DNA from 2 places in the Limnothrix sp. HT2024 genome. Region 2 is predicted to be linked to the other one. Evidence: predicted binding sites of a transcription regulator. Region 2 holds the regulator's gene; the other holds the start of a gene.
The links. The regulator HrcA, encoded in region 2, represses chaperone genes, less so after heat shock. The targets are predictions, from matches to a motif close to TTAGCACTCNNNNNNNNNGAGTGCTAA.

Region 1: a site for HrcA is predicted at 1,436-1,462, ahead of groES (co-chaperone GroES). Genes of this name have one in related genera too.

Annotation. Positions count from the first base shown of each region.
Region 1 covers NZ_CM181121.1:1,947,199-1,950,613, forward strand. Annotated here, with positions in the region: gene AC2IAX_RS07895 (response regulator transcription factor) at 1-307, opposite strand, end outside; gene AC2IAX_RS07900 ((2Fe-2S) ferredoxin domain-containing protein) at 777-1,295, opposite strand; gene groES (co-chaperone GroES) at 1,603-1,914, shown strand; gene groL (chaperonin GroEL) at 2,082-3,415, shown strand, end outside.
Region 2 covers NZ_CM181121.1:603,615-607,029, forward strand. Annotated here, with positions in the region: gene dacB (D-alanyl-D-alanine carboxypeptidase/D-alanyl-D-alanine endopeptidase) at 1-964, opposite strand, end outside; gene hrcA (heat-inducible transcriptional repressor HrcA) at 1,328-2,458, shown strand; gene AC2IAX_RS02515 (ribonuclease Z) at 2,604-3,415, shown strand, end outside.

The sequences.
Region 1 (3,415 bases), 1.3 Mb from region 2:
TCAGCCCCTTAATACGATCCTGACTTTGGCCCTTTGCCGACAGCAACAACACTGGAATCCAGTTCGTTCGTGGGTCTTGGCGCACGGATTTCACCAGGCTGTAGCCATCCATTTCCGGCATCATCACATCGCAGATGATCATATCCGGCAAATCTTGCTCAAGCTGTTCTAGGGCCTCGCGACCGTTACTAGCCGGAATCACCACATATCCGTGAAATTCCAAATAATCTTTGACGAGCAAAATCAGATTTGGATCGTCATCGATGAGTAAGATTCGTTTTTGAATACCAAGATTGCTTCTTCTCATAGGAAGCGAAAAGATCTTTAGGAAGAGCAGAAGCTAGCGCGATCGAATGCGATCGCCTACCTTTTTAATCACTCAGGTTAATTTCAGTCCCGTTGAATGAGCTGCTCAAGGAGCTGCATAGCCCAAGGAACTGCATAGCCTACGGTTCGGGAATTTAAGGGGGAAATTAAATTCACCGCAATTGTTCACGACCACTTCACTGCCACTGCACCGAAACTTTGTCGCAATCCGCCGCAGGAATGCGCCGCAATCATACGACTAGGATGAACTTAGGTTCGTGGTCGCTGGGCCACGGGCAGGAAATCCGAAAAACCAACCACGGCTGGGCAAGTTAACCAGCTACGGACAGGATTGATGGGTATTTTTTTAACCTGTCTCCTAGTTTAGGGCAATGCTGGTGTTGAGTGCTACCAGTAATTTTGCTAGGCAGTCCTAATTCCCAAGCGCAGAGGCTGCCCAGTTCCAGCGCTCAGGGAGCCATTTGGGGCAAAGATCGCTCAAAGAAAGCCAGGGACTGCACAACGCGCCCACCTATGAGATGTTCCTGAATAATCTGCTCAATCGCTTCCGGGGTGGCGCGTCGATACCACACGCCTTCGGGATAAACCAGCAGAATTGGCCCTTCCGTACAAACCCGGAGACAGTTGGCTTTTGTCCGAAAAACCACGGAGGGCAGGGGGGATTCTGAACCGGAGGGGTGGCCTGGGCCGGTTCCATCAAGACCCAATTCTCGCAATCGCCGCTTCAGATAGTCCCAGGATTCCAGGCTGGCCTCCTTGGGGCAGCAAAGGGGCTTGGTTTGGTCGGCGCAAATGAAAACGTGACGTTCAATGCGATCGATTCCCAAGGTTCGCACCACGGGGAGAAGCGATCGCGCCTCCTCGGCTGGGGAATTGGTTTGGGCATCGACGGGGCCAGGGGTTGAGGCATCGGGATCGGGTCGATCGGCCTCTGGGTTCGGAAGGGAAGAATGCAATGGGGTTGCCATGGGGCAATGCAGTGGGGCTGAGGGTGGTTGGCGGGGTATGCCGGGCGGGGCGATCGAGATCTTTCCAAGTTACGCCCTGGTTGCCAGTTCGGAAACCCGTACAGAGGGGTCTGTTGTCAGGCCCCATGGTCTCCAGTAAATTAGCACTCGGATGGAGAGAGTGCTAAAAGCCGTTGGTCAGGCTGCGACAGACACCCTGTCAGCACCGCGCAGTCAACACTGCGTAACAACGAATTTTCAGCCTTTCGCCTATCCGCTTCACCATTGGTCTAGCTTTTCACTTCAAACCTCTGGAGACAGACTCTGTATGGCAGCCGTATCGTTGAGCGTATCGACCGTGACTCCTTTGGGCGATCGCGTATTGGTCAAAGTCGCCGCCGCTGAAGAAAAGACCGCTGGCGGTATTCTCCTGCCCGATAACGCCAAAGAAAAGCCCCAAGTTGGCGAAGTCGTCGCTGTGGGCCCTGGCAAGCGCAACGATGATGGTAGCCGCCAAGCTCCCGAAGTCAGCACGGGCAACAAAGTGCTCTATTCCAAGTACGCTGGCACGGATATCAAGCTGGGTGGCGAAGATTACGTCCTGCTCTCTGAAAAAGACATCCTGGCGGTTGTTGGCTAATTAGCCCCACCGGAGCCGTCTCGATCGAACCCCGATTGAACCGACGCTTCTAAACGGTTTGTCGGGAGTCGATTCGCCCAGCACGGCTCGATCGCCCGCGGCCCCGACATGCAACTCTGGCGTGCCGCAACCCTTTTAACCCCATTCTCAATCCTCACAGGCAGATCATGGCTAAGAAGATTATCTACAACGAAAACGCCCGTCGTGCCCTCGAGCGCGGTATGGACATCCTGGCGGAAGCCGTCGCCGTCACCTTGGGCCCCAAGGGTCGCAACGTGGTGCTCGAAAAGAAATTTGGCGCACCCCAAATCATCAACGATGGTGTGACGATCGCCAAAGAAATTGAACTGGAAGATCACGTGGAAAACACCGGCGTGGCCCTGATTCGCCAAGCCGCTTCCAAAACCAACGACGCAGCGGGCGACGGCACCACCACCGCCACCGTGTTGGCCCATGCGATCGTTAAAGAAGGTCTGCGCAACGTGGCCGCTGGCGCTAACGCCATCACCCTGAAGCGCGGTACTGAAAAAGCCGTGGCTTACTTGGTGGATCAAATCAAGGCCCACGCTCGCCAAGTGCCCGAAAACGACTCCAAGGCTATCTCGCAAGTGGCAGCCATCTCCGCTGGTAACGACGAAGAAGTCGGCCAAATGATTGCCGATGCCATGAGCAAGGTTGGCAAAGAAGGCGTGATCTCCCTGGAAGAAGGCAAGTCGATGACGACTGAGCTGGAAGTCACCGAAGGGATGCGCTTCGACAAGGGTTATATCTCGCCCTACTTCGCCACCGACACCGAGCGGATGGAAGCAGTGTTGGATAACCCCTTCATCCTGCTGACCGACAAGAAGATCACCCTGGTGCAAGACCTGGTGCCGATCCTGGAGCAAGCCGCTCGCGCTGGCAAGCCCCTGCTGATCATCGCTGAAGACATCGAGAAGGAAGCCCTGGCGACCTTGGTGGTGAACCGTCTGCGCGGCGTGCTGAACGTGGCCGCTGTGAAGGCTCCTGGCTTTGGCGATCGCCGCAAGGCCATGCTCGAAGACATCGCCATCCTCACCGGCGGTCAACTGATCACCGAAGATGCCGGTCTGAAGATCGACAGCACCAAGCTGGAGCAACTGGGTCAAGCCCGCCGGATCACGATCACCAAGGACACCACCACGATCGTCGCCGATGGCAACGAAGCCGAAGTGAAGGCCCGTTGCGAGCAAATCCGTCGTCAGATGGAAGAAACCGAGTCGTCCTACGACAAGGAAAAGCTGCAAGAGCGTCTGGCCAAGCTGGCTGGCGGTGTGGCAGTGGTGAAGGTTGGCGCGGCCACCGAAACCGAAATGAAGGATCGCAAGCTGCGCCTGGAAGATGCCATCAACGCCACCAAGGCGGCCGTTGAAGAAGGTATCGTTCCCGGCGGTGGTACGACCCTGGCACACTTGGCTCCTAGCCTGACCGACTGGGCAAATGCCAACCTGAAGGACGAAGAGCTGACCGGCGCGCTGATCGT
Region 2 (3,415 bases):
GGGCAGGCAGGGGGGACATTTCCAAGGGCGATCGCTGCCAATTCACGGTCGGCGGCGACGGTGAAGTCACCAACGGGCGCGATCGCACCTGGCGAAAAAATTGCTCCGACAGGCGATCAGCAATGAGCCAAGCAAATTGTTGGCCCGGCTGGGGATGGGCCACTTCCGCCTGAGCCGATGTGCCCATGGGCAGCCCCCCAGTGAACAGAATCAATCCCGTTTGTCGATCGCGCTGCAATTGCCAGGTCGGTTCCGTGTCGGCCGGCAAGGCCTGAAATCCCCGAGGCTGAAACCAATTCAACAATCCTTCCACTGGCTCTTGGGTTTGCACTTCCAAACTGGGCGCGCCGTCCAAAACCTGGGGGCGAAAGGTCAAGGAAACGGCGTTGCGATCGACCATGGCCCGGTTCACCACGGGTGCATAACCATAGGTCAAGTCATCCCATTCCCAACTGGGCGGGGTTTCTGGGCGATCAAACACCACCACATCCAGGGACTCCGTGGGTGGGTGCAACGTCGCCAGGCGATCGGCCCAAGCCTGGAGCTGTTGGTGGGTGACGGTGGGGTCGCCACCGGGCACAATCCACCAGGCGGGCCGGGGTTGAGTAGCGCTTTTGGGTCGCCAATAGGCCCTTGTGGGCGATCGAAACTCGGGGCCCAACGCCGCCAGGGCCGCCGCCGTGGAAAACAACTTGGCGTTGGAGGCCGGCACAAAGAATTGCTGAGCTTGGCTCTGAATTAAGGTTTGGGGATTGGCAGGATCCAAAGTGCGGGCCAGGAATCCCCAGTGCGATCGGGCCCAACGCGGATCCTGTTGCCATTGGGCGATCGCGGAGGGCAAGTCCGCCAAGCAACGGGGTTGGGCTAGCTCCTTGGCCCCGGCAGCTCCAGCGCTCAACAGCCCGATCGCCCCGATCGCCGTCAACCCTTGAACAGCCCAGCGTCCCTTGATTCGATCGTCCATGACAATGTTTATTGACAAGATCTACACAAGATCTACATGAAAACGCTCATTAACCGTCCATTAGACTGCAATTCACCCATCGGGCTTCAGCTTCAACTCAGCTCTAACTCAACGCCTAGTCAAGTCCCAATCCAGATCCAAATCCAGATCCAATTCAGATCTAAGTTGCAGCCATGACAGATTGCTCCCGTCGCCGCCCCCTACAATAGGAGGCAGTCGAGCTTCTGAACCGCCTTCCCAGTTCTAGGCGATCAATCCTCCTAATCTCATTGGTAGCCATCCTGCCAGGGCGATCGACCCGATCGCGCCCCCCATTTTCACTGCCCCATCCAACTGATCGCCGTTTTCGATTTTTCCTAATTTATGGAGTTTCAGCTCACCGAACGCCAAGAGCGCATTTTGTTCGCCACCATCCGTCACTACATCTCCACGGCCGAGCCGGTGGGGTCAAAGGTGCTGGTGGAAGAATATCAACTGGATGCGAGTCCGGCGACGGTGCGAAATGCCATGGGGGCCTTGGAAAAGGCTGGCTTGCTCTACCAACCCCACACGTCGGCCGGGCGCGTCCCATCGGACTCGGGCTATCGGGTCTATGTCGATCGCTGCGCCGTCCCGTCCGATCGCACGGCCCAAAAGGTGAATCAGCTCCTGAGTGATCGCCTGGATGCTTCGTCGCCCCACTTGGAAGTGTTGCTGAAGGGAGCGGCCCAGTTGTTGGCTCGCCTCAGCGGTTGCATTGCGGCGATCGCCCTGCCCCAAACCCGCACGGTTCAAGTGCGCCATGTGCGACTGCTGCCCATGGAGGTCGATCGGGTGATGGTGGTGGTGGTGACGGATGATTACCAAAGCCATTCCGCGATCGTGCCCTTACCGAACACCGAAGAAGCTCCCCTCCCGGATCCAGAAACCCTGGAGCGGGAATTGGTAATTTTGTCCAACTTTTTGGATGCTCGCTTGCGGGATCACTCCCTCTTGGCCGTGGCCCATCTGGATTGGGATGAGCTGGGCCGGGAGTTCGATCGCCGGGGCCAAGCCCTGCGGGAAGCTTTGATTCATTTGGCGCGCCGGGCCCAAACCCCGATCGCCACCCGAATTTTGATTAGCGGCGTGTCGGAGGTGTTGCGCCAACCGGAGTTTTCGGAGCTGCAACAGGTGCAAACCCTGATTCATTTGCTAGAAGCGGAACAGGATCAACTGTGGTCGCTGATTTTTGATGAGCCGGAAGATGAGCGCCGGGTGCGCATCCGCATTGGCATGGAAAACCCCTGGGAACCCATTCAGGGTTACACGCTCATTTCTTCCCTCTATGGCAACGGCCGATCGCCCCTTGGCAGCGTGGGCATTTTGGGCCCCACCCGGCTGGATTACGATCGGGCGATCGCGGCCGTGGGAGCCACCGCCGACTATCTATCCGAGGTCATGGGCGCGTCGGGATCGGAACTGCTAGCAGGTCGCTACCACCCGGCGATCGGCAACCCCGACAGTCCCAGTTAACTGCCCCCAATCCATGGACATCAGCGCTTGAGACGAGGCGTGAGAGTGGTTACCAGACCCGATCAAGCAGGGCGCTTCCGGGTGCAACGAACGGCCCCGCCCGTGGCAAGATAGGGGCGATCGATTCGCAGGAGCAACGACCATCTTGGAAGTGACGTTTTTGGGCACGAGTTCTGGCGTACCGACCCGATCGCGCAACGTTTCCAGTTTGGTGTTGCGGTTGCCTCAGCGGGCCGAAGCTTGGTTATTTGACTGTGGCGAAGGCACGCAACATCAGCTTTTGCGCAGTGAAGTGCGATCGAGCCAAATCACCCGCATTTTCATCACCCACATGCATGGGGATCATATCTTTGGGTTGATGGGACTGTTGGCCAGTTCTGGCTTGGCGGGGCAACCTCACCCGATCGATCTCTATGGGCCCGCTGGCCTCTCGGACTATCTCAAAGCCTGTCAGCGCTATTCCCAAACCCGGTTTTCTTTTCCCGTCAAAGTCCACACCGTGGAACCGGGCAAGATTTTTGAAGACGATGAGTTCACGGTGCATTGCCAACTGCTGGAGCACCGGGTTCCGGCCTACGGTTACGCGGTCACGGAAAAAGATCGCCCCGGCCGGTTCGACATCGACAAAGCCCGCGCCCTGGAAATTCCCGCCGGCCCGGTCTACGGCCGCCTGAAGCGCGGCGAAACCGTCACCTTGCCCGATGGCCGCACGATCAACGGCCAAACCCTCTGTGCGCCGCCGGAACCAGGACGCAAATGGGTTTATTGCACCGATACGATTTTTTGTGAGCGATCGATCGAGCTAGCCCAGGATGCCGATGTGCTGATCCACGAAGCCACCTTTGCCCACGCAGATTCACAATTGGCCTTTGAGCGGCTCCATTCCACCACCACTATGGCCGCCCAAGTGGCCTTGGCGGCGCAGGTCAAAACCCTGATCATCACGCACTTCAGCCC